3 regions of the Aquaspirillum sp. LM1 genome follow, and region 3 is predicted to be linked to each of the others. Evidence: predicted binding sites of a transcription regulator. Region 3 holds the regulator's gene; each other region holds the start of a gene.

Evidence for each region. The regulator HrcA, encoded in region 3, represses chaperone genes, less so after heat shock. The targets are predictions, from matches to a motif close to ATTAGCACTCGNNNNNNNCGAGTGCTAAT.
Region 1: rpoH (RNA polymerase sigma factor RpoH) is a predicted target of HrcA. The motif match lies at 1,617-1,645, and genes of this name have one in related genera.
Region 2: groES (co-chaperone GroES) is a predicted target of HrcA. The motif match lies at 3,509-3,537, and genes of this name have one in related genera.

Annotation. Positions count from the first base shown of each region.
Region 1 covers NZ_CP019509.1:199,525-209,696, reverse strand. The annotation lists gene ftsE (cell division ATP-binding protein FtsE) at 1-535, shown strand, start outside; gene ftsX (permease-like cell division protein FtsX) at 532-1,440, shown strand; gene rpoH (RNA polymerase sigma factor RpoH) at 1,676-2,530, shown strand; gene BXU06_RS00860 (hypothetical protein) at 2,553-2,855, shown strand; gene BXU06_RS00855 (hypothetical protein) at 2,860-3,324, shown strand; gene BXU06_RS00850 (hypothetical protein) at 3,379-3,864, opposite strand; gene BXU06_RS00845 (DUF4339 domain-containing protein) at 3,922-4,506, opposite strand; gene BXU06_RS00840 (OmpA family protein) at 4,736-5,371, opposite strand; gene BXU06_RS00835 (hypothetical protein) at 5,377-7,380, opposite strand; gene BXU06_RS00830 (hypothetical protein) at 7,377-8,672, opposite strand; gene BXU06_RS00825 (ATP-binding protein) at 8,743-9,660, opposite strand; gene BXU06_RS17165 (hypothetical protein) at 9,853-10,047, opposite strand; gene BXU06_RS00820 (YafY family protein) at 10,050-10,172, opposite strand, start outside.
Region 2 covers NZ_CP019509.1:2,611,183-2,621,354, reverse strand. The annotation lists gene petA (ubiquinol-cytochrome c reductase iron-sulfur subunit) at 1-313, opposite strand, end outside; gene BXU06_RS11235 (Nif3-like dinuclear metal center hexameric protein) at 531-1,277, opposite strand; gene groL (chaperonin GroEL) at 1,428-3,062, opposite strand; gene groES (co-chaperone GroES) at 3,146-3,433, opposite strand; gene mutY (A/G-specific adenine glycosylase) at 3,561-4,652, opposite strand; gene tnpA (IS200/IS605 family transposase) at 4,894-5,310, opposite strand; gene BXU06_RS11210 (RNA-guided endonuclease TnpB family protein) at 5,408-5,833, shown strand; gene BXU06_RS11205 (NAD(P)/FAD-dependent oxidoreductase) at 5,869-7,008, opposite strand; gene BXU06_RS11200 (LysR substrate-binding domain-containing protein) at 7,172-8,131, opposite strand; gene minE (cell division topological specificity factor MinE) at 8,128-8,388, opposite strand; gene minD (septum site-determining protein MinD) at 8,390-9,199, opposite strand; gene minC (septum site-determining protein MinC) at 9,242-10,075, opposite strand.
Region 3 covers NZ_CP019509.1:1,605,081-1,615,252, reverse strand. The annotation lists gene BXU06_RS06935 (hypothetical protein) at 1-1,054, opposite strand, end outside; gene hrcA (heat-inducible transcriptional repressor HrcA) at 1,325-2,350, shown strand; gene BXU06_RS06925 (porin) at 2,610-3,668, shown strand; gene BXU06_RS06920 (ferredoxin) at 3,886-4,212, shown strand; gene BXU06_RS06915 (nitrogen fixation protein NifZ) at 4,217-4,489, shown strand; gene BXU06_RS06910 (porin) at 4,742-5,827, shown strand; gene map (type I methionyl aminopeptidase) at 5,986-6,783, shown strand; gene sodB (superoxide dismutase [Fe]) at 6,944-7,522, opposite strand; gene BXU06_RS06895 (NAD(P)/FAD-dependent oxidoreductase) at 7,754-8,938, shown strand; gene BXU06_RS17340 (hypothetical protein) at 9,035-9,496, shown strand; gene BXU06_RS18595 (hypothetical protein) at 9,539-9,913, shown strand; gene BXU06_RS06885 (hypothetical protein) at 9,941-10,172, shown strand, end outside.

The DNA of each region.
Region 1 (10,172 bases), 1.4 Mb from region 3:
CAAATCCACCCTGCTCAAGCTGATTGCCGGAATTGAACGTGCCACCAGCGGCACCGTGCTGATCAACGGCCAGAATCTGGGCAAGCTGGGCGGCACGCAGATTTCCTATATGCGCCAGCATATCGGCCTGGTGTTCCAGGACCATAAAATCCTGTTCGACCGCTCGGTATTCGACAATGTCATGCTACCGCTAGACGTGATTGGCTTTGACCGGCGCGAGGCCGCCAAACGGGTGCGTGCCGCACTGGACAAAGTGGGGCTGCTGGAGCGGGAGAAATCCAACCCGATCCGCCTGTCTGGCGGCGAACAGCAGCGCCTGTGCATCGCCCGCGCCGTGGTACACCGCCCCTCCATCCTGCTGGCGGATGAACCCACCGGCAATCTGGACCGCGACTACGCCCACGACATCATGGCGCTGTTCAAGTCTTTCAATCAGGTTGGCGTCACCGTCGTGGTGTCTGCACACGATGAAACGCTGATGAACGAGTATGGCCGACGCATCATCCGGCTTGCACACGGACACTTCACCGCATGAAACATCTGCTCTATCTGCATGGCCGCGCCGCCCGCTCGGCCCTGCGCACGCTGATTCGCCAGCCGCTTGGCAGCCTGCTCAGCCTGTTCATGCTTGCCGTCGCCATCAGCCTGCCGCTGGGCCTGTATCTGATTGTGGCCAGCCTGTCGAGCTGGAGCAACGGCCTGGCCGCCGCGCCACAAATCACCCTGTTCATGGAAGCCAGCGCCGACCGGCCCGACGTGGAAACCGTCAATCAGACCCTCAAGCAGCACGCGCTGGTCAAATCGCACCGCTTTGTCAGCAAGGAGCAGGCGCTGCAAGACCTGATGAAACGCAACAGCCTGAACGGGCTGACCGAAGGCCTGGGCAGCAACCCGCTGCCCGACGCCTTTATTATCGACCCAAAAGACACCGCCCCCGAGCCACTGGAGCGCCTGCAAAAGGAACTCTCCGGCCTGCCGATGGTGGAAGCCACCCAGTTTGACGCCGGCTGGGCCAAAAAACTGCACAGCCTGCTCAGCCTGGGCCACCAGCTCACCCTGCTGCTGGGTGCCGCGCTGGGCATTGCCATGGTGCTGGCCAGCTCCAACACCATTCGCCTGCAGATTCTCAGCCGGCGCGATGAAATTGAAGTGTCCAAGCTGATTGGTGCCACCGACGGCTTCATCCGCCGGCCCTTTGTTTACTTTGCCGTGTTTCAGGGCGTGCTGGCCGCACTGATTGCCTGGGGCCTGAGCGCCTGGCTGATTGCCAGCGCCAACCCGGCGCTGGCCGAGCTGGCCACCCTGTACAACGACCATGCCACCCTGCGCAATCTCAACGCCGACGAAGTGCTCGTCCTGCTGGGCGGCGTGGCGCTGCTGGCCGCCCTGGGTGCCCGTCTGGCCACCGGGCATATCCTGCGCCAGATTGAACCGCAATAACGCTGTTGCAAGGCCACCACACCCCAGCCCACCCCGGCCCCCTGTTTTGCCTGCGCAAACGCGGGGGCCGGCGCTGCTGACCCCAGTCATCCCTTGCCCCGGCCACAATCCGATTCCAGCATAGTGACAGGCTATCCCTCCCATAGAAAAAATTTTCCCAGGAACTGTTTGACTGTTTTGGCACTCTCTCGTGGCGAGTGCTAAGATTAGCGCAATACAGGAGGTTGTCCACCCTATGAGTGCTACGTTTGCCCTGCCCATCCCGGCTGCCGCCGGCAGCCTTGAACAGTACATCCAGACTGTCAACAGCGTGCCGATGCTGAGCCAGGAAGAAGAAACCGAACTGGCCACCCGCCTGCATCACGATAACGACCTGGACGCCGCCCGGCGTCTGGTGATGTCGCACCTGCGCGTAGTGGTGTCCGTTGCTCGCGGTTACGCCGGCTACGGCCTGCAGCAGGCCGACCTGATCCAGGAAGGCAATATCGGCCTGATGAAAGCCGTCAAGCGCTTTGAACCGCAACGCGGCGTGCGGCTGTTCTCATTTGCCATCCACTGGATCAAAGCGGAAATCCACGAATTCATCCTGCGCAACTGGCGTCTGGTGCGCGTGGCCACCACCAAGCCGCAGCGCAAGCTGTTTTTCAACCTGCGCTCGATGAAGTCCGGTTTTTCCGCACTGACCGACAAGGAAGCCCGCCAGATTGCCGAAGACCTTGGCGTGAAGCCGGAAGAAGTGCGCGAAATGGAAACCCGCATGAGCGGCCAGGACGTGGCGCTGATGGCGGACGACAACGACGACGAAGGCGGCTACGCGCCGATTGACTGGCTGGCCGACGCCGAAAACGAACCCACCCGCCAGATCGAGAAAAAAGCCTTCGACCGCCTGCAACGCGAAGGCCTGGAAGAAGCACTGTCCACCCTGGACGCCCGCAGCCGCCGGATTGTCGAATCACGCTGGCTGGCCGACGACGGCGGCCTGACCCTACACGACCTGGCAGCGGAATACGGTGTGTCGGCAGAACGGATTCGCCAGATTGAAGCCAAGGCGCTGCAGAAGATGAAGCAGGCACTGGTGACGGCAGCGTAAATGCAAGATAGCGGGGCAGGCGATGATAGAGTTTGACGAGGCGATCCGCATCGCCCAGCAGCATGTCGAGAAGCTGGTAAAAGGTGCCAGAGACTTGGTGCTTGAGGGGGCATTGCTCTCTGCCGACAGTTCGCTTTATGAAATCACCCTCAGTTATGAACTGGCGGGTGATGCCCCGCCTGCCTCTGACAATGCGCCAGACCCCGCAGCAGCCAACCTGATAGCGCTGGCTGCGATCATGAAAAAACGCCGGGAATGCAAAGTTTTCTTTGTGGACAGCCACAGCGGGCAATTCAAAGGTTTCAAACCCTACACGGAAACCTAAAGCCGTGGCTCAAAAGAAGCTGATCATCGACACAAACCTGTTGCTTTTGCTTGTGATTGGCGCAGTAGAAGGTGGCCGGCACATCAAGAACTCCAAACGCCTGAATAAATTCACCCTGCAAGATTACCAGACAGTTATTGATGTCATGGTCAATCACCAGGAGGTGTGCATCACCCCCTACATTGCGGCGGAAGTGTCCAACCTGATTGATCTGCGTGGCTACGCGGCCCGATTAGCGTATGAAACCGCCAGGATTCTGTTTGCGCAGTTCAGGCAGGTTCATTCCGACATCGCGACAGACAGTGCCCAAGACACATTTTTGGCCTATGGCCTCACCGATAGCTCACTGGTGAGGCTGGCGGCGGATCACACCATACTCACAGACGACCAAAGGCTCTTTGGCGCATTATTCTCGGCCTGTGCGGAAAATATCCTTCCTTTTGAAGTGGTTCGAAAAGTACGCAACTAAACAGCAAGAAGCCCCCTACCCATGAAATGAGCAAGGGGCGTTCTCGTTCAAAAGCTACTCATTGCTGGCAGCCTCAAACACGGCGGGCGAACCTACCGTAAAAATGGTCAGAAGCGCCCCAGCCCGCTTCCAGGCGAAGCGGCAATTGGCTCGACCACTTCCTGCACAAGCTTCCATCTCGGGCCGACCCTGGCAACGATCATCTCCCTGCATGCATTGATCGGCATCTGGCATACGCCGTGGCTTCCAGCCGGCATTCAGCAATTTACTGCGGACCTGCGCATAATCCTCCCCTTGCTTGAACTTTGGCACGCTCTCTGCCTGAGCCAGTGTTGACCCAGCAACCATCACAAGAGCACAAAACCCCAAAGACAAAGACCGCCATTTACCCAAAACAGACATACCGAAACTCCATGTTGAATATTCAAAACCACCGCTTCCCAGAAACGGGTCAGTACATTTCAACATAGGCTGCTGACAGGATGCGTCACTCGCCAATGAACCAGCGCAGATTTTTTCGATGAATGCACAGCAGGGCATGTCATCTCACAGGAGCGATGCACCTGTCGGGCAGATCGATGCATACGCCAAGCAGATTTAGCGGCTATATTCAGCAGCCATGCTCAACATCAGCACAAAAGCACCAATCCACACGGCGAAATAGGCCATATTATGTTTTAGCGCCTTGGCACGCTGAAACAGATACACGGGCACCAGCCACACCCAGCCCTTGAATTTTTCAGTATTCAATCCACCTTCCTGCAGACGCTTTTCATCCCAGAACGACAGACCGATGTTCAAGGCAATGGTCACATACCAGAACTTGTTATGTGCCATGGCCAACTCAATGAGATGGTCATTTCCACGATAAACAAACCCTGCAACCAGGCCCTCCAGAATAAAGCCCAGTAGCGGAGCAAACGCCAGCACCCACACCAGCGTGTTGTTGACATGCTCGCCCGTCAGTGGCGGCGGCGCGCTGTCATCCAGATGCACACGTAGCTCGGTGTTTTCAATTTTCATCCAGTCAGGCATGCCCTTGCACCAGACGGCAGCGCCATGGGTGAGTTTTCCTTCTTTAATCAATGCGATGATTTCTACCTCGGGCACACCGCCCTTGCGCTGTCCTTCGCTTTCGTAGAACCACTGCTTGTCAGATTGGTTTTGCGTTACGGCGTCCATGATCTCTCCTGATCGGGATATTGAGGTAAATGCAGAAAGCCACCAGCAGACTGGCTGGCTGGCAAAGGCACGATGCATGAACAATTAAAACAGAGTGGACTGACAGGTAGAGTCGTATATGTGTGGCCGTTTATCTTTAGTACGAATAAAGATAAATGTTAAAAAACCCAGAGACTAAAAAAAATCTAGCTCTGGGTTTTTTAGTAGTGACGCTTGGGTATATTTGAATTTAGTCCATAACAAACTGGACCTCTACGCGACGGTTTTTCGAGTCGGAAGGATGTAACCCCTCAAGTGGCCGAGACTCCCCATAACCAGCTACAACAATACGTTTTAATGCCTGATCATCAAGCGTACCAACCAAAGCTCGACGAGCTTCACGAGCACGAGCGGCAGAAAGAGTAAAATTATCATCATACACAGTACAAAAGCGCTGGTAATCGGTAACAGGCTGCTTGACTGGTAGGTTATCAGTATAGCCCTCTACTAAAATGCGTGCCTTCGGGCTGCTCCTCAAAAATTGTGCTAATTGGCCTTGCACTGCCTCAACAGCAGCTCGGGCCTCAGAGGTAAGACAGGCGCTACCACGAGTAAATACGCCATCACGTAGCGTGAGTCGATTGGTCTTCTGATCAAGCGCCATCAACTCAGTTGCTCCAGGCTTGCTAAGCATTTCACTAAGCGCCTGTGTTACCTTGACGATAGGATCATTCATAGATCCCTTCGTTTTGGCCAGCTCTTCCTGATAGTGTCTTTCACTCATGCTTTTCTGTAACACGGAAACTACCAGCAGTAGCATGACCACAGCCATGACACCAGCCATGAGGTCAGAAATGGCGATCCATTCACTTGGCTTGTCTTTCATGGCGTTCAATCGCTTTCAGTCAGCACAGGGTCTGCCAGCTTTGTTACTTTAGTGTATGAATTCAGATCATCCCGTAATTTTTGAAGCTCCACCAGAATCGCCTGCTGCTGTGCAGGAAGAGCACCTAAGGGAGAGAGTGCAGAGATCAATTCCTGCTGTTTACTAGGCAAGGTTCTCAGTGGCTCTAATGTAGCAGGTAGCTCGACCAAATTAATAGCAATTAATTTTTGAAGCTCCACCAGAATCGCCTGCTGCTGTGCAGGAAGAGCACATAAGGGAGAGAGCGCAGAAATCAGTTCTTGCTGTTTACTAGGCAAGGTTCTCAGTGGCTCTAATGTAGCAGGTAGCTCTACCAAATTAGTGGCAATCTGTTCCATGCTGTCAATGGATTGTTTAAGATTTTGACCAATTCCCCGCATATGTTGACCAGATTCAGACACTGAACGTAATCCATCTTCAATTGGCCGGGTCAATTTGTGAACCATCTCAGTGGTTGCCGCAATATTTTCGTTCAAGAATCCACTAGATACAGTAAATTCAGTGGCTGCTCGCAGCTGGGCTTCAAGCGCCTTATTTATGGAAGTTTTAACTTCACTCATTGTGTCCTTAACATCAGAGGACAATACACCAAGAGCAGTAGATATCTCTCTTGTTGCATTTCCGAGTTGCGTACTGCCACGTTCCAATGTTTCAGAAGCCTGGGTACTCATATTATGAATTGCGGCCCCCAAGTCTTTGCGCACATTATCAAGCACTTCAGTGAATTGGCTTTTAAAGGCATCAATTGCACTTACTAGCTCATTGGCGCCAGCACCTACTTTATCAGCACCACTTGCCATACTTTGTGATGCCATAGCCATGCGCTGGGCAGCTTCAGCCATATTTTCGACAACACCTTGAGTTCCTTCAGTAAACTGTGCCATTGCAGTGCTGGTAATCTGGGTCATGGCATAAATCTGTCCAAGATCATCACGGATGCCCTTGATTTTCCCATCCGAATATTCCTGGGCATGTTGATGCAAAGATTTATTGCTCTCCATCAGTTGAGCAATCTGCTCAGCAAACCCAGCAACCATCGCAGCACTGGTAATCTGAGTCACAGCACGAATCTGCCCAAGATCATCACGGATGCCCTTGATTTTCCCATCCGAATATTCCTGGGCATGTTGATGCAAAGATTTATTGCTCTCCATCAGTTGCGCAATCTGCTCAGCAAACCCAGCAACCATCGCAGCACTGGTAATCTGAGTCACGGCACGAATCTGCCCAAGATCATCGCGGATGCCTTTGATTTTCCCATCCGAGTATTCCTGGGCATGCTGATGCAAAGATTTATTGCTCTCCATCAATTGAGTAATCTGCTCAGCAAACCCAGAAACCATTTTACTGGATGCACCATCAATTTGGTCAAACAACGATTTTTGCTTGACTACCTCTGCAAAAGACTGCTCCTGTTTTCGGTTTTCCAGCTCAATTTTCACCTTGCCAATAACCCATGTCAGGCGCTTTTCCTCAAAACGCGTCAATTCACTCCAGATCTTGAGCAAGACAAATCCAGCAATACCCCAAGTTGATGTTTTGAATTTAGTGCCCAACCCTTGCAGCAAGCTTAATAAATCCTGCATGCTATTTGCTGCACCACTTGCACTTAAAGCATCCGCTTGGCCAAGAATATTCGATGCATGATTAAGAGCTAGGCCTAAGCCAAGAAAAGTGCCTAACAAACCGATAACTAATAGCATACCAGGCATAATCTCAGCCAATTTTTCCGGGGCTGTTGCCACGGCATGCCAAAGGTCCGTTACACTGCCATGCTCAATATCCAGAGCATTACTAGAGTTATCAGGTGCCCCTCGATTCCATTTCTTTTCCCATGATGTAGGATGCGCAGATCGATGTGCGCTAATGATGGTAACCCCCATCATTAATAAAATAATGGCAAGAAATACCATCTGTAGAGGGTCGTTCAATTGTGGCAATAAAAAACCAAGAATTTCACTCGGGTTCATACAGTAACCTCCAAAATTTCTTTCATACGACGTTCCGATTCCCTCTGGAAAATATTGGCATAGTCAGTAACCAACGACTGATCTTCCTCGGCTAAGTCTTTAAACTTTTTGTTGTTCTCTGCGCAATCAATAAGGAGCTTGCCAATATGTGCGCCATCCTCAAGCAAGTAGCTACGATCTTCCTTTTCAATCTGTTTAGGTGTTTTTTCCAACAACTGCAAAAAGCCTTCTGCCGCACCAACATAGCGCTTGATATCACGCTGCTGAGTATCCAGATCATCAAGCGCCTGTTTTTGTGCAGGCACCTCAATCTCAAGTCTAGATAGCGCTGCCGACTCTTCAGCAGACAGCTCAATTTGAATTTCTTTGGCATGCCCTAATCTTTTTAGTAGCATTTTCTCGTTGGCATAACTACGGTTGCTGGCATCCCATTTCTCCTTCAATGCCTCAACACGCTTAGCCCATGATGCGATAAGCTCTTCAAAAACAAAGGGGGTAAGCCTTTTACCATAGCGTTCAGTTAATAGGCGATCCAAACGTACAGCAGCCTCCTTACTAAGCTCTGGCTTTGCTTTAATAAGATCAGAAGCAATGCGCACAAGGAACAAATCATCGGCGGTCAAGTCATCTACATTTTTTGCTACACGGAATTTCTTGTCAGCCATATTAAGTAGCTTTTGTGTAGCACGGAGACGAAGATAATGCTCAAAATCAGTTGGAGCAGCATCAATAGTATCTGCCAAGTCCTTCTTTGCAATCTCAAAATCATTGATGGCTGATGCCAGTTCTAGCTGGTGCCGTTGGTCTTCTGAAACAACTTCACGTTCAGCAAAACGAAGATTTTCCTGATGCTTTTTGGCAACCTCAAGCTCATCAGCAGAAAGCAGGCCATCCTCTTGCTCGGTTTGCTGCCCAGGCTTAGCTTTCTGCCAGCGTTGAGCCAACTCGATCGCCCATTTGATCGCAGCATCAACTTTTTTGGCAATTGGCGAATCTTCAAATGCAATCAATGCGCCCAAGCCTTTGTCGAGCATCGTTAACGCAGAGCTAAGCCAGGGTATCCCTACCACCTTGGCAGCTGTTTGCAATACTTTGCGTGTTTGCTCGATATAAGGCTTAACCGTACGCCAAACCTCTTTTACATTATCAACAAAGCTTTCTGCTTTTTCCGCCATCCAACCTACAGCCTTGCTAGCAATGTCTTTTGTCGTCTCCCAGGCTGCACTGGCTGCTCGGCTAACTGAACTGACAACTGAGCTACAAAAACTCCCTACTGAGCTCCAAAATCCCATGCCTAACTCCCTAGCAATAATTCATACAATATAAATGGTTGCGCACACCCAAAAAGATATGCAATAGAAATCAATCAGAAAAACCTAGTAATTTTCTCCCAGCATCAGAGCTAACATTATCATTACTCACCACATGCTTATAACTACCAACATTACGATTTGCCGCATGCACATCGGCAATTGCCGTCTCAAAATGTCTCCATTGAACACATGGATTTTCTACATGCTCAACAAGGGCGCGAGGGAACGCTGTACGAAGAACTGTTCGGATCTCTCGGCCAGATAAGCCATCGGAAGCAATGGCACAGCGCTCAATAATAGAATCACGATCTTCAGCCAAAGGGACACCAGGCACAAGCAAGCGCTGCCACAATAGTTTTCTCCCTTCTAAATCGGGAAGTTTGAACTCAATATGGTAGCGAATACGGCTAACAAAAGCGTTATCGTAGTTTTTTGCAAAATTGGTCGCAAAAACAACAATACCATCGAAGCGCTCCAACTCAATCAGTAACGTTGAGCGCATCGAATTGATTTCATTATCAATGCCTTGGGTAACAGAGGAAAGGCGCGCACCCAGCAGAGTGTCAGCCTCATCAAAAAACAACAGAGCGCCTTCAGCTGCAGCAGATTTGAATGCTGCAGTGATGTTTTTTGCGGTTTCACCTACATACTTGCTTTCAAGTTCTGAGATGCCAATATGTAGGTACTGGCGCTTTAACGTACCAGCCAGCGCTTCAGCTGCCAATGTCTTACCTGTGCCCGGAGGCCCATACAGGTTGAGAATCATGTTACGGCCCATTGGGTCAACTGCACCAAACCCCCAGTCCGTATAAATTGTTTTATGATGTCGCATAGCGCCAATCGCCTCCTCAAACATTCGGCGAGTTTCAGGTGCCAAGACCACATCATTTTCTAATGAAATACGAGGGCTACGTAACTCATGAATAGATTGGTTAGGCAATTTTTCAGAAATAGGCAGCTCTTCCATTTTCACTCAAGGCCTTATCAGTTTAGAGACGGTGCGCGCACACGCTCTTGTAAAAAATGCAGAATGCCATTAATCATATCATAAGTCATAAAATATATACCAAGCACTTCCTACCCACCACTAGCCTGAGCGTGGCCGGTGCATCTTTGACAATCGCATCAATAATACTGCGGGCAAGGTCTTGCAATTCGCTCATGATTGTCGAAACTCCAGTAAACGCTTGAGCGCAGCCTGAAACAAACTGGCCGGCTGGATGGAAAGGGGATGATGGCCACAGTGCAGGCATGCAGCAGGCTCGCCCAGCAGCACATCGCCGATGGGGGTCACGATATGCCGCCAGCCGCAAGCCGGGCACTGATAAAGCAACGGACGCGCAGCAACCGGCATGGTCACTTCTGCTCCAGGTAATCGCGCAGCACCGTCTCCAGCCGCTCGCGCAGCCAAGCCGGCTCAACAACGCGGATGCGCGGCAGCCAGAACTGGGCCAGCGGCAGGATCTGATCGACATGGCT
Region 2 (10,172 bases), 1.0 Mb from region 3:
ATTCCGGCTGCTGCGGCACGGTGGAAGTGGGGTCAGCCAGCTTGCTGCCCAGTTTGGCCAGGTTTTTCACCTGATCCGGTGTCCGGTTGACCACCCAGACCGGCTTGCCGCGCCATTCGACGTTGATTTTCTGACCCGCCTCGAGCTTGCTGATGTCCACTTCCACCGGGGCGCCTGCTGCCTTGGCGCGTTCCGAAGGGAAGAAGCTCATCACAAACGGCGTGGCGACAGCCGCTGCGGCCACGCCACCTGCGGCGCTGGTCGCAACTGTCAGGAACCGGCGACGGCCCGTATCGACTTGTTGCTCACTCATTTACTCATCCTCAAACATGAAAACCGAGCTAAAACTGTCTGATTTTACCTGATTGGCGGTAGGGACTTAAAGCGTTTATGCAAAAAACTTAGTTCGCCACCGGCACAGCGCAAGGGCGCGGTCGTTTTCTGCCAGCCGCGATTGATGTCCTGTCCTGGCCATTCAAGTGATGTTCCTGCCAGGCAAGGCAGGCAGACAGCCCATAAAAACAATGTGATCAAACCGGGTTATCCCGGTCAATCCACCGCACGTCAATGCCCAGCGTGTCCGCCAGGTGCTGACCTACGGCGCGCACGCCGTAGCGTTCGGTGGCGTGGTGGCCGGCAGCGGCAAAGGCCACGCCGGTTTCTGCGGCAATATGCGCGCAGGGTTCCGATGCTTCGCCAGTGATGAACAAGTCCACCCCCAGCGCCACGGCGTCGGCAAACATGCCCTGCGCCCCGCCGGTGCACCAGGCCACCCGGCGTATGAGCGCCTGCGGATTGCCCAGCGTCAGCGGCGTGCGTTGCAGGCAATCGCCGGCCTGTTGCCGCCAGGCCTCCAGGGTGATGGCCTCGGGCAGTTCGCCGTGCCAGAGCAGGTTCTGCTCGCCGGTCTGGCCATGTACCTGCAGGCCCAGCACGGCGGCTAATTGGGCGTTGTTGCCCAGCACTGGATGGGCATCCAGCGGCAGGTGATAGGCAATCAGGTTGATGTCGTGGGCCAGCAGCCGGGCCAGACGGGATTTTTTCATCCCGATCACCCTGGGGTCTTCGTTTTTCCAGAAATATCCGTGATGCACCAGCACGGTGTCGGCCCCGACCGCAATCGCTGCCTCAATCAGGGCGGCGCTGGCGGTGACGCCGGTGACCACGCGTTGTACGCTGGCCCGGCCTTCCACCTGCAAACCATTGGGGCAGTAGTCCTTGAACCGCCACGGTTCGAGCAGGGCATCCAGGGCTTGAAGCAATTCGCTGCGCTGCATAGCACAAACCTCGTGGATTTCAACAGGGACGAATTGTCGCACGGACGCTGGCTTAACCCCAAGTGGGAAACGGGTTTTGCACGCAAAAAACCCCACACCGCAGTGTGGGGTTTGGTGGAGAGCGCGAAGAAACCGCTCAGCCGGGCTGAATTACATCATGCCGCCCATGCCACCCATGCCGCCCATGTCCGGAGCTGACGGCTTGTCTTCCGGCAGTTCGGCCACCATGCAGTCGGTGGTCAGCATCAGGCCCGCGATGGACGCGGCGTGTTGCAGTGCAGAACGGGTGACCTTGGTCGGGTCCAGCACGCCCATTTCCACCATGTCGCCGTATTCGCCAGTGGCGGCGTTGTAGCCAAAGTTGCCCTTGCCTTCAAACACCTTGTTGACCACCACGGACGGTTCGTCGCCGGCGTTGGCCACAATCTGGCGCAGCGGCGATTCAATGGCCTTCATCACGATCTGGATGCCGGCGTTCTGTTCGGCGTTGATGCCTTTCAGTTCGCCCAGGTTGGCGCGGGCACGCAAGAGGGCCACGCCACCGCCTGGCACAATGCCTTCTTCCACTGCGGCGCGGGTGGCGTGCAGGGCGTCTTCGACACGGGCCTTCTTCTCTTTCATTTCTACTTCAGTGGCGGCACCCACCTTGATCACTGCCACGCCACCGGCCAGCTTGGCCACGCGTTCTTGCAGTTTTTCACGGTCGTAGTCGCTGCTGGCGTCTTCGATCTGGCGACGGATTTGCTCCACGCGTGCCTGGATGGCAGCGGCTTCGCCCACGCCGTCGATCAGGATGGTGTTTTCCTTGCCCACTTCAACGCGCTTGGCTTGGCCCAGCAGGTCCAGCGTGGCTTTTTCCAGGGTCAGGCCCACTTCTTCGGCAATCACGGTGCCGCCGGTCAGGATGGCGATGTCTTCCAGCATGGCCTTGCGACGGTCGCCAAAGCCCGGAGCCTTGACAGCAACCACCTTCAGGATGCCACGGATGGTGTTGACCACCAGGGTAGCCAGTGCTTCACCATCGACGTCTTCGGCGATGATCAGCAGCGGGCGGCCCGACTTGGCCACTTGTTCCAGCACCGGCAGCAGGTCGCGGATGTTGCTGATTTTCTTGTCAAACAGCAGCACAAACGGATTGTCCAGCTGGGCAATCTGTTTTTCCGGCTGGTTGATGAAGTACGGCGACAGGTAGCCACGGTCAAACTGCATGCCTTCCACCACGTCCAGCTCGTCTTCCAGACCGGAGCCGTCTTCCACGGTGATCACGCCTTCCTTGCCCACTTTTTCCATGGCAGCGGCAATCTTGTCACCGATCACGGTGTCGCTGTTGGCGGAGATGGAACCCACCTGGGCGATTTCCTTGGTGGTGGCGCACGGCTTGGAGATCTTCTTCAGCTCTTCCACCATGGCGATCACGGCCTTGTCGATGCCGCGCTTCAGGTCCATCGGGTTCATGCCGGCGGCCACGTACTTCATGCCTTCTTGCACCACGGCTTGTGCCAGCACGGTGGCGGTGGTGGTGCCGTCACCGGCGATGTCGTTGGTCTTGGAAGCCACTTCCTTGACCATTTGCGCGCCCATGTTCTCGAACTTGTCTTTCAGTTCGATTTCCTTGGCCACCGATACGCCATCCTTGGTGATGGTCGGGGAACCATAGCTGCGATCCAGCACCACATTGCGGCCTTTCGGGCCCAGGGTCACTTTGACGGCGTCAGCCAGAATATTGACACCGATCACCATCTTGGCACGGGCGGAATCACCGAATTTGACTTCTTTAGCTGCCATTTTTTACTCCGAAACTCTGTCGTTGTCGTATTTAACGATTACATTCAATAGCGGAAAGACTGGATGCAACAGCAGGGGGTCGATTATTCGACGATGCCCATGATGTCTTCTTCGCGCATCACCAGCACTTCGTTACCGTCAACCTTGACGGTCTGGCCGGAGTATTTGCCGAAGATGACCTTGTCACCCTTCTTCACTTCCAGCGGGCGGCGCTCGCCGTTTTCCAGGATCTTGCCGTTACCGACGGCAATCACTTCGCCCATGTCCGGCTTCTCGGCAGCAGCGCCTGGCAAAACGATGCCGGAAGCCGTTTTTTCTTCAGCTTCGAGGCGCTTGATGACCACGCGGTCGTGCAGAGGACGAATAGCCATGAACAGTCTCCTAAAAATTCTGGGTTAGATGTCGAGAGAAAAAAAGCAAGTCAAATCATTGAGATGGCTTAGCTGATTAGCACTCAACGCTTGCGAGTGCTAATAGTATGGACGCTTGGGGCAGTTTTCAAGCATCAAGGTCCAGATTTTTTTGCATCTCGCCAATCCGGCCCTGGCCGCATTCTGCCAGCAGGCGGCGGATTGGCGCGGGCAAACCCAGCGCCAGTGCCTGTTCCAGCGGCCACCACTGGCCATTGTCCGGCCCCGGCTCGGCGTGCTCCAGCATCAGCGGCTGCGGGGTCAGGGTCAGGCGAAAGTGGGTAAAAACATGCTGGACTGCCGGCCAGGCGGGGGCCAGGCGGGCGTGGCTCCAGCCGGCCTGGGCCAGCCAGCCGGGCAGTGCTTCCGGGGTGTCGAGCTGCGGCAGGCTCCACAGTCCGCCCCAGATGCCGCTGGGCGGGCGGCGCTCCAGCCAGACCTGGCCATCCTGGCTGCGCGCCAGCAGCATGAGGGTGCTGCGCTGCGGCTGCGCCTTGCGTGGTCGGGCGGTGGGCAGGCTGCGGGTGCGCTGGCTGGCCAGTGCCACACAGCCGCTGTTCAGTGGGCAGCGCGGGCACTGTGGCTGGCCACGGACACACACCTGGCTGCCCAGGTCCATCAAGCCCTGGGTGTAAGCCACCATGCTGGCGGCATCGCGCGGCAGCAGTTGTTCGGCCAGGGTCCATAGCTGGTTTTCCACGGCTTTGTCGCCGGGCCAGCCCTCCACGCCATAGCAGCGGGTGAGCACCCGTTTTACATTGCCGTCCAGAATGGCCGTGCGTTGGCCAAAGGCAAATGCGGCAATTGCTGCCGCCGTGGAGCGGCCAATGCCGGGCAGGCTGACCAGCCCTGCCGGGTCTGCCGGAAACTGTCCGCCATGCTGTTCCACCACCTGACGGGCCGCCCGGTGCAGATTGCGCGCCCGGCTGTAATAACCCAGCCCGCTCCAGGCTGCCAGTACATCATCCACGGGGGCTGCCGCCAGCGCCGCCACGTCGGGAAAGCGTTGCAAAAAAGCGCTGTAGTAGCCCAGCACGGTGCTGACCTGGGTTTGCTGCAGCATGATTTCGGATAACCAGATTTTGTACGGGTCGCTGACCTGCCAGGGCAGGCCATGGCGGCCATGCTGGCGTTGCCAGGCAATCACGCGGGGGGCAAATTCAGAGTGGGGAATGGACATGCGGGGGCAGACGGCTAAGCCAGAATGGCGGACCGCAGAGTGTAACAAGCGGGAGGCGATAAGGGAAAACCAAGCAAGTGAGCGCCAGAGCCGTGGCTGGGCCTGGCGTCTCGACGTCGAGCCATGCGCACGCGGCTGGCCATGGCCAGGAGAGGCGGGGTTTTTACCCGTTAGCGCGAAAAGCCTCGGCCTTCAGGCCGGGGAGGGATAGCGCGGAGTCCGAAGGACGCCTTTTCTGCTGTTAAGTCGGTGTCGCCTGTTGCTCAATGTACTGGCGAATGATGCTGATCGGAGCGCCGCCACACGAGGAAGCGAAATAAGACGGCGACCAGAGCACGCCTTTGTAGTAGGAGCGTTTGGCAATATCCGGCCTTTCTTTTCGTAGCACGCGACTGGATACGCCTTTCAAGCTGTTGACCAATGCAGACACCGGCACTTTGGGTGGGTAGCTGACCAGCAAATGCACATGGTCATGTTCGCCGTCCATTTCAACAAGCTGCGATTCAAAGTCCTTGCATACCTTGGCAAACAGCTCGCGCAGCCTGTCTATGGCCTCCTTGTCGAACACGTTGTGCCGATACTTTGCCACAAATACCAAATGGACATGCATGTTAAAAACACAGTGCCGCCCGCGTCTAATGTCGTTGAAATGTTCCATAGACCAACTATAGTACGATCCATGCAACGTCTTCAAGGCCAACGCCCGGAAAGACTTTTTGCACAAGGCTTCGTGCCAGATCAGCCAAAACCACGCCATGATCGCCATCGAAGATTTGCCGGTTCGGCATATGTCCAAGTCGTCCAAAGGCAACAGCGAACAGCACGGCAAGATGGTCAAACAGAAGTCCGGCCTGAACCGGTCGATGCTCGATCAGGGATGGGCTGAGTTTCGGCGACAGCTTGAGTATAAGTCGGCATGGAACGGCGGTTTTGTTGTTGCCGTGCCGCCGCAATACACCAGTCAAACCTGTCCGTGCTGCGGCCATGTGTCGAAAGACAATCGACAGACGCAAGCCAAGTTTGAATGCGTCGAGTGCGGCTTTGAAGAAAACGCCGATGTTGTCGGCGCAATCAATATTTTAGCGCGAGGGCATCGCGTTTTAGCCTGCGGAGAGCCGGTGCAGTCGGGCCGCTCAATGAAACAGGAACCCACCGAAGCGACTCAGGCGCTTGCCGCCTGAGCGCCGTAGGAATCGCCTTTAGGACGGCGAGGATGTCAAAGGTTCAGCCAGTTTGGAATTTCATCCTGCAGGAACGGTGCTTCGCCGGTTTCCTCGCCCATCAGCACAAAGCCCTGCAACTGGCCGTTGTCGTCGATGAAGCTGGCGTTCAGCCCGCGTTCAACCATCAGCGTTTCCCACTGGCCTGGCAGGCCGGGGCGTGGCTGGGCAATCACCGTTGGGCAGCAGGGGATGTTCAGCGCCAGCGGCATCGGCGGGAAGTTCACCTGGGTGGGCGTGCCGCACAGCGTGCGCGCCAGCGCCGCCACCTGGTGGCGAATCGGCTGGCTGTATGGCAGCCATACGCCATTCACCTCGGCACAGTCGCCCAGCGCATAGGTGTTGACTGCACTGGTGGACATCCGCCGGTCAACCACAATGCCCTTGCGCACTTTCAGCCCGGCATCGCTGGCCAGCTTGGTGTTGGGCACCACGCCAATGCAGGCAATCACCAGATCGCCTTCCACCGTCTTGCCATTGGTCAGCCCCAGACGGGCGCGGTGGCCTTCCTTGCTGGCGCTGGCGCAGCGAGCGTTGAACTGGAACTTCACCCCGCGTTCTTCCAATTGCTCCACCAGATGGCGTCGGGCATCCAGCGGCATCAGTTCAAACAAGGGGCCGGCGTGTTGTTCCACCACGGTGACGTTTTTGCCCGCATCGGCCAGGGTGTTGGCCAGTTCGCAGCCCGACTGGCCGGCACCAATGATGATCAGGTCGTTGATGCTGGCCAGGCGGGCGCGCAGCTTGTTGATCACTGCTGCATGGGTGACCGCTGCCACCAGGCCAGGCAGTTCGCGGGAAAACGTGGGCAGCATTGGGCTGGCACCGGTGGCCAGCACCAGCTTGTCGGCTTGAAACTCGCCCTGGTCAGTCACCACGCTGCCATCCATCGGCTTGATCGACTGCACGGTGTGGCCGCTCACCACCTCAATGCGCAGGCGTTCGGCCAGCTCGGTGAGGGGTTTGATGGTCAGCGGGGTTTGCTGTGGGCCCAGCGCCTGGACAAACTCGGTGCGGTTGAAACTGTGGGTGTCACGCCCCAGCAGGGTGATGGGGCGACGCGGGTCAAGTTTGCGAATTTCGCTTGCCAGAGCAATCCCGGCTTGCCCGCTACCGATGATAAGCACGGATTCCATACTGATAACTATCCTGTCCAGACCAACTAATCAAAAAGTAAACCATGATAAATGATTCTGGCCCTGCCCAGCAAAGGCATTGCCGGCTGATGCGGCAGATGGGTGGCTTGTCTGCGCCTGGCTCGCTGTGCCTGAGACGAATGAGGGGCAAGCAAGCAGGTGGCTACTGGGCCAGCATGGTGGATTCCGCCACCGGAATCACCCCGCCCGGCAGGGCGCTGTTGCGGATGGCCTGGCGCAGTGCCTCAATGGCGCTGCGCCGGTAAAACTGCTTGCGGCAGGCCAGCACCACCCGGCGGGTGGGGGCGGGCGTGCTGAAGGGCACAATGCCCAGCAGTGCGTCATCGCCTGGCCCAACCGAGGTGGCCGGCATCACGGTAATGCCCACGCCACTGGCCACCATATGGCGGATGGTGGTTAATGAGCTGCCCTGCAAGGTGCGTGCCAGCGCATGGGTGGTGTTGGCTGCCGGCAGCGTGGGCCCGGCTTGCAGGCGGTCGCACAGCGCCAGCACCTGGTCACGGAAGCAGTTGCCCTGGGTGAGCAGCAGCACGCTTTCATTGGCCAGTTCTGCCGACGATACGCTTTTGCGTGTGGCCCATGGGTGGTTTTTCGGTACGGCAACGACAAACGGCTCATCGTACAAGGGATAGGTGACAATGCCCGGTTCGTCAAAGGGTTCGGCCACAATGGCGGCGTCCACTTCACTGCGCTTGAGCATGTCGGCCAGCCGGGCGGTGTAATTTTCTTCCAGGTACAGCGGCATGTCCGGTGCCAGCTGGCGCAGCGCCGGAATCAGCGCCGGCAGCAGGTAGGGGCCGATGGTGAAAATAATCCCCAGCCGGAACGGGCCGACCAGCTCGTTTTTCAGCTCGCAGGCCAGGGTTTTGATCACTGCCACTTCATCGAGCACGCGCTGGGCCTGCTCGATGATGCGCTCGCCCGTGTCGGTGACCGAGACTTCGTTGCTGCCGCGTTCAAACAGGGTGACGCCGAGTTCTTCTTCCAGCTTGCGCACGGCAATGCTCAGTGTGGGCTGGCTGACAAAACAGCCGGCGGCCGCGCGGCCAAAGTGGCGCTCGCGAGCGACGGCAACAATGTAGCGCAGTTCGGTCAGCGTCATCCGCGCTGATCCGGCAGGACGATATTCACTTCCAGCACTTCCATGTGATCCTGGCGTTCCAGCTGAACCTTGATGTTTTCTGCCGACACCGATACATATTTGGAAATCACTGCCAGCAATTCCTTTTGCAGCGCGGGCAGGTAGTCCGGTGTGCTGTGCCGGCCATTGCGCTCATGGGTGAGGATGATCTGCAGGCGTTCATGGGCAATGTCTGCGGTTTTCTTTGGCCGGTCGAACAGGCGGTCAATCAGCGACATTTCAACCTCCAAACAGGCGCTTGAGCAGGCCTGTCTTGGGTGTGTCCAGAAAACGCAGCGGCAGGCTTTCGCCCAGGAAGCGGCCAATCACGTCCTGATAGGCTTGCGCCACATCGGTTTCGGCCTTGTGAATCACCGGAATCCCTTCGTTGGAGGCTTGCAGCACGCTGGGCGATTCAGGCACCACCCCAATCAGCGGCACACACAGGATGTCGAGAATATTGTCTACTGACAGCATTTCGCCCTTGTCCACCCGGCCAGGCGCGTAGCGGGTGATCAGCAGGTGTTCCTTGATCGGGTCTTCGTTGTTTTCCGCCCGGCGGGACTTGCTGGCCAGAATACCCAATATCCGGTCGGAATCGCGCACCGACGAGACTTCCGGGTTGGTCACAATCAGCGCTTCGTCAGCGTAGTACAGCGCCATCAGCGCGCCGCTTTCGATGCCGGCAGGCGAATCGCAGATGATGTATTCAAAGTCGTTGGCCAGCTCGCTGAGCACCTCGCCCACGCCTTCTTTGGTCAGCGCGTCCTTGTCGCGGGTTTGCGAGGCCGGCAGCACGTAAAGGTTGTCGCAGTGCTTGTCCTTGATCAGCGCCTGATTGAGCTTGGCTTCCTTGTTGATCACATTGATCAGGTCGTACACCACCCGGCGTTCGCAGCCCATGATCAGATCCAGGTTACGCAGGCCGACGTCAAAGTCGATCACCACGGTCCGGTGTCCACGCAGGGCCAGTCCGGCTGCAAAGCTGGCGCTGGTGGTGGTTTTACCCACGCCGCCTTTACCCGACGTCACTACAATAATTTTTGCCACGGTATTTTCCTGAACGTTGAACGTTTCTATTTTGATAGTGGCTCAAGCCCCAAGCGGGGCCAGCACCAGTTTGCTGCCATCCAGAAAAATCTGGACAGCGCGCCCACGCAAGGTGGGGGGCAGCTCGTCTTCCAGTGTGCGGTACACCCCAGCCACCGACACCAGCTCGGCAGACAGCTGCTGGGCAAAAATCCGTGCGCTGGCATTGCCGCGCGCGCCTGCCAGCGCCCGCCCGCGCATGGGGGCATAAATATGAATATTGCCGTCGGCAATCAGCTCGGCTCCGGAACTGACTGCCGCCAGCACCACCAGATCGCCATCGCGGGCGTACACCTGCTGGCCAGCGCGCACCGGTCGGTCGATCACCAGGGTTTTGCAGCACGGGCTATCCGGCGTGGCTGGGCTGGTGTCGGCCACGGGCGTGGGCTCTGCCGGGGCCGGGCTGACCTCGGCTACTGCCGGGGCCGGCGCTTGCGTTGTGACCGGCGCGGGCGCGGGCGGGCGCTCCAGCTTGGCCGGAAACCAGTTCCAGCCCAGCGCCTGCGCCTGCTCACCCACACTTGGGTGGGCGTGGCGCACCCCGATGATGCGCACCCCTTGTTCGTGCAGGATGCGATACAGCTCAGGCAGGGTATTCATCACCCCTTCATCCAGGTTGGACAAATCCAGCAAAAAGGGTTCACCGGCAAAGGTTTTTGGCCGGCGCGCCAGGCGCGAGCCCAGTTCGTGATGGATTTGTGCCGGGTCCGCTGAGCGCAGCAGGATGGACAGCACATCCACTGACGCCGACTTGATGTCCAGCACGGCAAGCGATTGCGGGGCGGTTACGACGTGGGAAGGTGCTCCCAGGGCAGAAACACCGACAGTATCTGGCATGGCGTTAATCTCCAGTGGCCGCTTCGGGGCGCTGGCAACAGAAGTCCGGGCTGAACCTGGTGCTGAACAACATAAGCATGGTGCCTTTATCTCGGTC
Region 3 (10,172 bases):
GCAGGGCGCGGCCATCAATCGCCGCACCAGCGGCATCGGCCTGGGCAATGCGGTCCAGAATGGCGTGGGCAGTGGGCAATTCGCCAGACAGGTAGTTTTTGTTCAGGCGCTCGTCAAATTGCTGTAAAAACGCGCGGCGAATGGCTGGCAAAATATCGTTGCTCAAGGCATGCCGGCAGGCGTTGGCGTCTTTGCAGGAGAATAAATAAGGCTCCGCAATGCGCAGAAACTCTGGTACATAGTCTGGCAGGCCGTCCAGAATGTGTTCCAAGTGCTCTGCCGCCGGGCGGCTGCGGAGTTTTTCCGTCAGATATTGCTGGGCTTCCTCACGGCTGAATGGCGGGATATTCTGGCGCGCCAGCCCACCCAGCACGGTGTGCGGGATGCCGTGCAGGCTGAGCAGGTTTTCAAAGCTGATTGAGCCGGCAATGATAAAGCGCAAGCCGGCGTCGCGCAGTTTACGCAGGCTGGCCAGCATCAGAATCAGCTCATTGGCGCTGACGTGTTCGCGCAGCAAATTTTCCAGCATGAACGGCAATTCATCTATGCCAACCACCGGCAAAGCGTCTGGTGATTGCCCGGCTAGGGTGGCGGCAATCTGTTCAGATAGCGCTTGCCAGTGGCGCACCAAATGGGCGTCTTCTGGCGGCGGCACCAGCTCGACATCCACCAGCTCCGCCACGCTGACGCTGCGGATTTGCCTGCGCACCCAAAGGCACAATGCATTGGGTAGCTGCATGGCCTGGGCCAGGGCCTGGCCAAGCTGCTCGCCAATATCACGGGGCAAGGCACCGAGCACGGCCTTGAGCAAGTCCTGGTAGAACTTGGCCAGATTGTTTTGATCCTGCACATCCAGGTGGGCAATGGCCTGGCCAGCTTGGGCATAGCGCCACAACGCCGCCTTGAGCACTTCGCTTTTGCCAGTGCGGCGGATGCCAGTCAGCAGCACGCTTTGGCCGTCTGACCAGCAATAGTGAATCTGGTCAATTTCTTTATCCCGAAAACGGAACTTCGGGTTGTGCAGCAGATGGGCGTGCGGAGCAAGAACTGTCATGCTTGACCTTGTTCATATGAATTTAAATTCATATGAATGATGGTATATTCTTCCGGCGATGGCAAGCAGGCAATCCGCTGTGGCCAATCCTGTACCATGGTGTTGGCCATCCCCCGTCCGTCCCCGCACAAGCGCCGGGATTCTGGCTGGTGTGCAGACAACGGTTTTTTCCGCATTTCCCAAGGCGGTTTGCCTGCCCCCGCTTGAATTTCCCCCGGTTGCGCCGATGTTCAGGTGTGCTTGGCCATCTTAATTTTTCAGGAACTCCCCATGCTTAACGACCGCGCCCAGCGCCTGCTGAAAATTCTGGTGGAACGCTATATTGCCGATGGTCAGCCGGTGGGCTCGCGCACGCTGTCGATGCACGCCGGGCTGGACTTGTCCAGCGCGTCGATCCGCAATGTGATGGTGGATCTGGAAAACATGGGGCTGGTGTGCAGCCCGCATACCTCGGCGGGCCGGGTGCCCACGGCGCGGGGGTATCGGGTGTTTGTTGACAATCTGCTCACCATCCAGCCGCTGGAGCACGCCGCACGCCTGCAGCTGGAAACCGAGCTGCACCCGGACAGCCCGCAGCGGATTGTCAGCGCCGCTTCGCAACTGCTGGCCGACCTGACCCGCTTTGCCGGGGTGGTGGCCACGCCGGAGCGCGCCAGTACCACGTTTCGCCAGGTGGAGTTTCTGCGCCTGTCGGAAAAGCGCGTGCTGCTGATTTTTGTTACCGCCGACGGTGATGTGCAAAACCACTTGCTGCTGACCGAGCGCGATTACACCATCAGCGAGCTGGCCGAAGCCGCGCTGTTTCTGAATCGGCACGGTGCCGGGCGCAGCCTGGAAGCGGTGGCGCGCGAGGTGGAAACCGAGCTGCATTATCTGCAGGGACATATTGCCAATTTGATGGGGGCGGCCATTGTGGCCGGGCAAAGCACGCTGGGTTTGCAGCAGTCGGTGATGGTCACTGGCGAAAAAAACCTGCTCAATAGTGACGACCTGTCGGCCAATCTGGCCAATTTGCGCCAATTATTTGATTTGTTCGAGCATAAAACCGAATTGCTGCAATTACTCAATCTCAGCCGCGAAGCGCATGGCGTGCATATTTTCATTGGCGAGGAATCCGGCCTGAATACGCTGGATGGCTGTTCGGTGATTACTGCGCCTTACCGGATGAATGGCCAGGTGGTGGGCACGCTGGGGGTGGTAGGCCCTACGCGGATGGCGTATGAAAGGGTGATTCCCATTGTGGACATTACCGCCCGGCTGGTGTCGTCGGCCTTGTCTTACCCGATGGAAGCCTGAACGGGCGGGGCTTGCCGGCCATTGTGGCAATTTGGCGCGGGAGGATGTCGCGATTGCGTTGCTGTATGACGCAAATTCGCTGGGAATATCACTTTGATGATGTAAAAAAACAACATTTGCTGCAATGCCGCGCAAAAATGCAACAAAACTTTGCCGCCCTCCTCGTCAAGCTCTGTTAGCATCCGCCATGGATTTGTAAAGAAACCGCATATTCAAAGCGGCACAGTCCATCACGACAACCCTGTGGAGCTGAAACCCTATGAACAAGAAACTGCTTGCTGCTGCCCTGTCTGCTGCCTTTGTTGCCCCGGCTGCCTTTGCTGATGTGACCACCTACGGCGTGATCAATTCCTCCGTCGAATTCGCCAAGGCCACTGGCGCCACCAACTCCGCGCTGGACGTGAAGTCGGTCAACCGCGTGACCGCCAACAACTCCCGCATCGGCTTCAAGGGCTGGGAAGATCTGGGCAACGGCCTGAAGGCTATCTGGCAAGTCGAACAAAACGTTGACATCGACACCGGCAACTCCAGCACCAGCTGGGCCAACCGCAACAGCTTCATCGGCCTGCAAGGCGACTTTGGCCGCGTGCTGCTGGGCAAGCATGACAGCGCTTACAAGACCCTGACCATCGGTCTGGGTACCAACGTTCTGCCGGACACCTCGGCTGATACCTGCAACGGCCCGGCCATCTTCTGCCGTGGCGATAGCCGCATGAGCAACAGCGTACACTACTACAGCAACGTGGTGGGCGGCTTCAGCGCTGGCGTGTCGTACGGCACTGACGAAACCCGCGCTACCGTGGGCGGCAACCGTGCCAATGCCTACGTGCTGTCGCTGGGTGGCAAGTACGTCGTGGGTGGCCTGTCTGTGGCTGCCGGTTACGAAAACCGCAATGACGCCGCTGGTGGCGTGAGCTTGGATACCGAGTTCTACAAGCTGGTTGCTGCCTACAAGCTGGGCGACACCACCCTGGGCGCTGGCTACGAACGTAGCGACATGGATGTGGCTGGCAAGTCTTCCAAGAAGCAAGACGGCTACACCCTGGCTGTGAGCCAAAAGCTGGGTGCATTTGGCGTGGGTGCTTCCTACAGCTGGCTGGGCAAGGAAAAGAACGGTACCGAAGCTGACGGCAAGGCCAAGCAATGGGTGCTGGCTGGTACCTACGACCTGTCCAAGCGTACCCAAGTGCAAGCTTACGCAACCAAGCTGAGCAACAACAAGTCGGCTACCCGCAACTTCGGCATCAACCAGCTGACCGGTGTGGCTGCTGGCTCCGACCCGCAAGCCATTGGCGTGGGCATCCGTCACCAGTTCTAATCGTTTCCTGACGATTTGACTGTGGCTGAAACGGGCGTCTTCGGACGCCCGTTTTGCATTTACCCGTCGCCCTGATCTTCGCGCTGTGCTTTCCTCACGCACAATTGTCAGCTTCATGACAGCCTGCCAAAGCCATTTTCCTGTTAAAACATTCACTTGCTGACTGGCGCGAGATTTGCTGTGCAGCAGCATCGTCATGTTCAACAGGAATGCCATCATGCCCAAGCCGCAAAAACATGTTCTGGTCTGTGTTCAGGGCCGCCCACCCGGCCATCCGCGCGGCTCCTGCCAATCCAAAGGCTGTAACGAGGTGTTTCAGGCGTTTTCCAACGAATTTCAGCAACGCAATTTGTGGGCGCAGTTTCTGCTGACCAATACCGGCTGTCTGGGGCCTTGCCATCTGGGGCCAACGGTGATTGTCTACCCGGAAGGAGTGATGTACACCGGGGTCAAGCCAGAAGATGTGGGTGTGATCATTGACGAACATTTGATGTTTGACCAACCGGTCGAGCGCCTGCGCGCGCCGGCTGATGTCTGGAGCTGAAACCATGAGCGCCACCTCTTCTCACTATGAAATCGGTGAACTGGTATTCTGCTGCACCGAAGATCTGCTCAACGATGGCGGCATGCCCGATGCCGATGAAGACGCCGTGCTGGTTGCGCTGGGCAGCCGTGGCATGGTGGTGCAAACCGGCTATCTGGAAGCCGACGAACAGCAAATGATTTATCTGGTGCGTTTTGAAGACGCCAACGGCGAACTGGGCCAGCCGATTGGCTGCCTGCCAGAAGAGCTGACCCAGGAACAGCCCATCAGCAGCTGATTGTCACCGACTGCCTGCGCCATCCCTGCTCCAGCAGAAGGGCCGTGGTGCAGGCAATCACGGTGGTTGACCCATTTTTTGCCGGTCTCTGCCGTTTTTTTACCACTTTTGGCCAGATTGATCGGCCAATCTGCAACTAAAACGCCACACGTCACATTTTCACCACAGTCTCGTCATGTTTGCTCCGTAAGCTGGCGGCAGTTTGTCTGATGACACACGCCATGTGAACCTTCCCCCTCGGAGCAAATACTCATGAACCGCAAAATGCTTGCCGTTGCGCTGAGCGCAGCTTGTGTTTCCCCGCTGGCCCTGGCCGACGCCACCATTTACGGCACGCTGAATACCTCGCTGGAATCGGTGAAAGCCACTGGTGCCGCCAATTCGGCCAACGATGTCAAATCCACCAGCCGGGTGAGCAGCAATACCTCGAAAATCGGCTTCAAAGGCAATGAAAACCTGGGCAATGGCCTGAAGGCCATCTGGCAAGTGGAGCAGGAAATCTCCATCGACGACGGTGGCACGCGCAAAGGCACCTGGGCTGGTCGTAACAGCTTTGTTGGCCTGGACGGCAGCTTTGGTCAGGTGATGCTGGGCAACTACGACAGCGCCTACAAGATGGTGAAATACCTGGTACCGCTGGAAGACGGCGTGGCCGACTTCACTGGCAAGGATGGCATCATCAACCGTGGCAGCAACCGCCTGAAAAACAGCCTGCAATACCGCAGCCCGAATTTCAGCGGCTTTAGCCTGGGCGCTTCCTACGGCACCGATGAATCGCGCGTGACCCTGGCCAATACCGAACGCACCAACGCCCAAGTCTGGGCACTGGCTGCCCAGTACAGCGCCAATGGCCTGACCGTTGGCGGCGCATTTGAACGCCGTGACGACACCGGTGCCGTGGCCGGCGGCAGCAAGACCACCAACAACCAGGATTTCTGGAAAGCCGTGGCGCGCTACAAGTTTGCCGACACCGAGCTGGGCCTGGGCTACGAATATGAAAACCAGGACCGCGTGACCGGCGCAGACCAGAAGCAAGGTGCCTGGATGGCCGCCGTGACCCAGCGCTTTGGCAACTTCGGTCTGGGCCTGGCCTACGTCAGCCTGGGCAAGCGCAAGGGCGCAGGCAGTGGCGCGGTCAAGGATGAAGACTACAAAGCCAACCAATGGGCGCTGTCGGGCACTTACGACCTGTCCAAGCGCACCCAGGCTTATGCCTTCTACACCCGCATCGACAACAAAAATGCTGCCAAGATCAACTTTGACAGCAACGGGATTTCCGGCATTGCCGCAGGTTCCAATCCCACCGGCTTTGGCGTTGGCTTGAGCCACAAGTTCTAAGCCAGGCCAGTTTTGGGCGCGTGACGGGGCTGCCGGCCAGGCAGCAGACCAAACGCGCCAGGCAGCTTTCAGGTTTCAGTGATTGAACAGGGCCACCACCGGGCCCTGTTTTTTTTGCTAAGATGGTAAATTCTTTCGATTTCCCGTGTTCGTTCTCAATGCCTATTCAGATCAAAAACGCCGACGATATTGCCAAAATGCGCGTGGCCTGCCGGCTGGCCAGTGAAGTGCTCGACTACATCACCCCGTATGTGCAACCCGGCGTCACCACCGAAAAACTCGACCAGCTGTGCCATGACTACATGGTGCATCAGCAGGGCTGCATCCCGGCACCGCTGAACTACGCCCCCGACGGCCATGCCCCTTACCCGAAGTCGATCTGCACCTCGGTCAACCAGGTCATCTGCCATGGCGTGCCGTGCGACAAGGCGCTGAAAAAAGGCGACATCGTCAACCTGGACATCACCGTGATCAAGGACGGCTTTCACGGCGACACCAGCCGCACCTTTCTGGTGGGAGAAACCACCGCACAGGCACAGCGGCTGGTGCGCATCACCCACGAATGCCTGTGGATTGGCATTGACCAGGTCAAGCCCGGCGGACACCTGGGCGATATCGGTGCCGCCATCCAGAAATACGCCGAAGCCTGCGGTTACAGCGTGGTGCAGGAATTTTGCGGCCACGGCATTGGCCGGGGCTTTCATGAAGAACCGCAAGTGCTGCACTATGGCCGTGCCGGCACCGGGGTGGAGCTGGAACCAGGCATGATTTTCACCATCGAACCGATGATCAATGCCGGCAAGCGCCACCTGAAAATCCTCAACGACGGCTGGACGGTGGTCACCAAAGACCGCAGCCTGTCGGCGCAGTGGGAACACACCATTCTGGTCACCGAAACCGGCCACGACGTGCTCACCCTGTCCGCCGCCACGCCCGCGCGCCCAGGACGCGAGTAAAGCGTGTGAGCGCAGATGCGCAAGCCGCGCAAACAGTACGCCCCAGCAAAAAACCCCGGCCCGTGCGTCATCTCGCACCGGTCGGGGTTTTTTTGCATCAGCCCGCGCGCGCTGGCCTGTCTGAATGCATCAGGCCAGCGCGCCGGGCCAGGCGCGGGAATCAGGCAAAGTTTTTCGCCACGACGTCCCAGTTCACCAGCTTCCAGAAGCCTTCCAGGTAGTTCGGGCGGCTGTTGCGGTAGTCGATGTAATAGGCGTGCTCCCATACGTCACAGGTCAGCAGCGGGGTTTTGTCGCCGGTCAGCGGGGTGGCGGCGTTGCTGGTGGACACCAGTTCCAGCGAGCCATCAGCAGCTTTCACCAGCCAGGCCCAGCCCGAACCAAACGTGCCGGCGGCCACGGCGTTGAACGCCTTCTTGAACTCGTCAAAGCTGCCCCACTTGGCGGTGATGGCATCGGCCAGCGCGCCAGTCGGCTCGCCGCCGCCGTTCGGGCTCAGACCAAACCAGTAGAAGGTGTGGTTCCACACCTGGGCGGCGTTATTGAAAATGCCGCCGCTGGATTTCTTGACGATTTCTTCCAGGCTGGCGTTTTCGAACTCGGTGCCCTTGATCAGGTTGTTCAGGTTGGTCACGTAGGTTTGATGATGCTTGCCGTAGTGAAACTCCAGGGTTTCCTTGGAGATGGTCGGGGCCAGGGCATCCAGTGCGTACGGCAGTTCGGGCAGTTTGTGTTCCATGAATCAACTCCTGAGAGATAATGTCGGGTTGCGGTGACTTGCCGGGTGGGCAAGGCCGGGGGGGGTCATGCAGGCGGTGTGCTCCACCTGAAAACCTGCTGACGATCTGACAACAAGGCTGGCTGCCTGGATCGTCAACAGCTTCTGACCCCTGATTCTACCGGATAGGGTGAAGCTCGCCAATTCCTGAGTAAATCAGTAAACTAATTTTTTGTTATAAGGCAAACGGGCATGCACGCCAAGTCTTTTGATGTTGTCATTGTTGGTGCCGGCGCCGCCGGGCTGATGTGCGCCGCCACCGCCGGCCAGCGTGGCCGACGGGTGTTGCTGCTGGACCACAGCGACAAACTGGCGGAAAAAATCCGCATCTCCGGCGGCGGGCGGTGCAACTTCACCAACCTGAACATCCACCCCGAGCGCTATCTGTCGGCCAACCCGCACTTTGTCCGCTCGGCACTGGCGCAATACAGCCAGTGGGACTTTATCAAGCTGATTGAACGCCACGGCGTGACCTACCACGAAAAAACCCTTGGCCAGCTGTTTTGCGACGACAGCGCCCAGCAGATCATCGACCTGCTCGACGCCGAATGCCATGACGGCCAGGTGCTCCGGCGGATGGGCTGCGCCATCCACAACGTCAGCCGCAGCGACGAAGGCCGCTTTGTGCTGGCCACCTCACACGGCGAATTCGACGCCGAATCGCTGGTGGTGGCCACCGGCGGGCTGTCCATCCCCGCCATCGGTGCCACGCCGTGGGGCTACCGGCTGGCCGAACAATTTGGCCTGGCCATCACCCAGCTGAAACCCGGCCTGGTGCCGCTTACCTTCGACGCCGCCGAACAACACGCCTTCGGCCCGCTGGCCGGCCTGTCGCTGGAGATTGCCGCCGAACTGGGCAAGGCCAGTTTTCGGGAACAGGCACTGTTCACCCACAAAGGCGTCAGCGGCCCGGCCATCCTGCAGATTTCTTCATACTGGCAGCCCGGCCAGCTGATCCAGCTGGATTTGCTGCCCGGCGGCAACGCGCGCGACGTGCTTGACGGCGAAGCGCATAGCGAGCAAAAACTCTCCAACGTACTGGCCCAAGCCTGGCCCAAACGCTTTGCCGTGCAATGGCTGGCCACCCAAGGCGTGGCCGACGCGCCGATGCGGCAGCTCAGCCCGAAAACCCTCGCCACGCTGGCAGAGCAGATCCACGCCTGGCCCATCCGCCCTGGCGGCACACAAGGCTATAAGAAGGCCGAAGTGACGGTGGGCGGGGTGGACACGCGGGAACTGTCGTCGAAAACGCTGATGGCGAACAAGGTGCCGGGGTTGTTTTTTGTCGGGGAGGTGGTGGATGTGACGGGGTGGCTGGGGGGGTACAACTTCCAGTGGGCGTGGTCGTCGGGGTATGTGGTGGGGGGGAGGTGTTGAGGGGGTGACAGCCGTGGGTGGTGTGGAGTATTATGTCATAAAAAAATAAACATCAATTCCGTGTTGCCCATTTTTTAATGTATAGAAATTATTTTCATGGAAATAAAGATGGATGAAATAAAGATGAATGTCGTTGAAATTCAATGTGCAGATGACCTTGCAGCATTGACAAATGAAGCTGTTCAACAGTTCAGAAAATCTAAACAGTACCGTGATCTAATCAGCGCGATTTTGATGGCAAACCATATCGCTGACTGGCACTATATCAAAGACCTTAATAGAAAAAATTTTAGTACGCCTGAAAGAGAAGAGATGAAGGCTTGCTACCCCGAATGGGATGTAATACGTCAACTAGCCAATGGCACAAAGCACTGTAATGCTCAGGCTGTGCGAGAAGATCTTCAATGGGAGCATAGCGATTTTTGGAGTAGCGCAGGACATGTGGGTGAAAATTGGCAAGATTGGTTTGTGAATATTGAAGGACATCAACGTTCCGTTATTGTTCTTATCGAAGACTTCTTAAAGAGTTTTGCGGATCATTCTTCTCGCCCGAAGTGAATGTGTACACAGAAGACATTTAATCAATTCTCGTAGATCATCATGAATAAAGAAGACTTTCTTAATATTAATAGAATCGATGATGAAACTTGGACTCGGGCCAATATTGATTGGACCGTGCTTAAAGAAATCGCGAACGATCATGAGATTCAGCTTGAATCTTTATCCGATGTTGCAGAAATTTTTGCTCGAACCATGCAAAGATTTTCTACAGTACATTCTGTCCGCTGGAGAGTAAAGGATACCCACCACCTTCTCGAGAAGATTGTTCGCAAGCGCGCTGCGCATAATGATAAATACAGAGATATTAATAAAGACAACTACTTTAAGATTGTTTCGGATCTGGTGGGAGTTAGGGTTTTACATTTATTTAAAGATGAGTGTCTTTTAATAAACTCTGACCTCAAGGGAAGGTAGCCCCCAGTAGAAACCCCTATTGCATATGTGCGCGAAGGTGACTCCTCGAGTCTAACAGAAGAATTTAAAAAATTAGGATTTGATGTTAAGCAACATCCTGCTGGCTACCGTTCAGTTCATTATATTTGTTCGAGCCAGCCTGGCCTGCGAGAGGTTTTAGTGGAGATTCAAGTCCGTACGATTTTTGAAGAAGCCTGGAGTGAAATTGACCATAGAGTACGTTATCCGAATTTTTCGGATGATCCACTTATTTCCTATT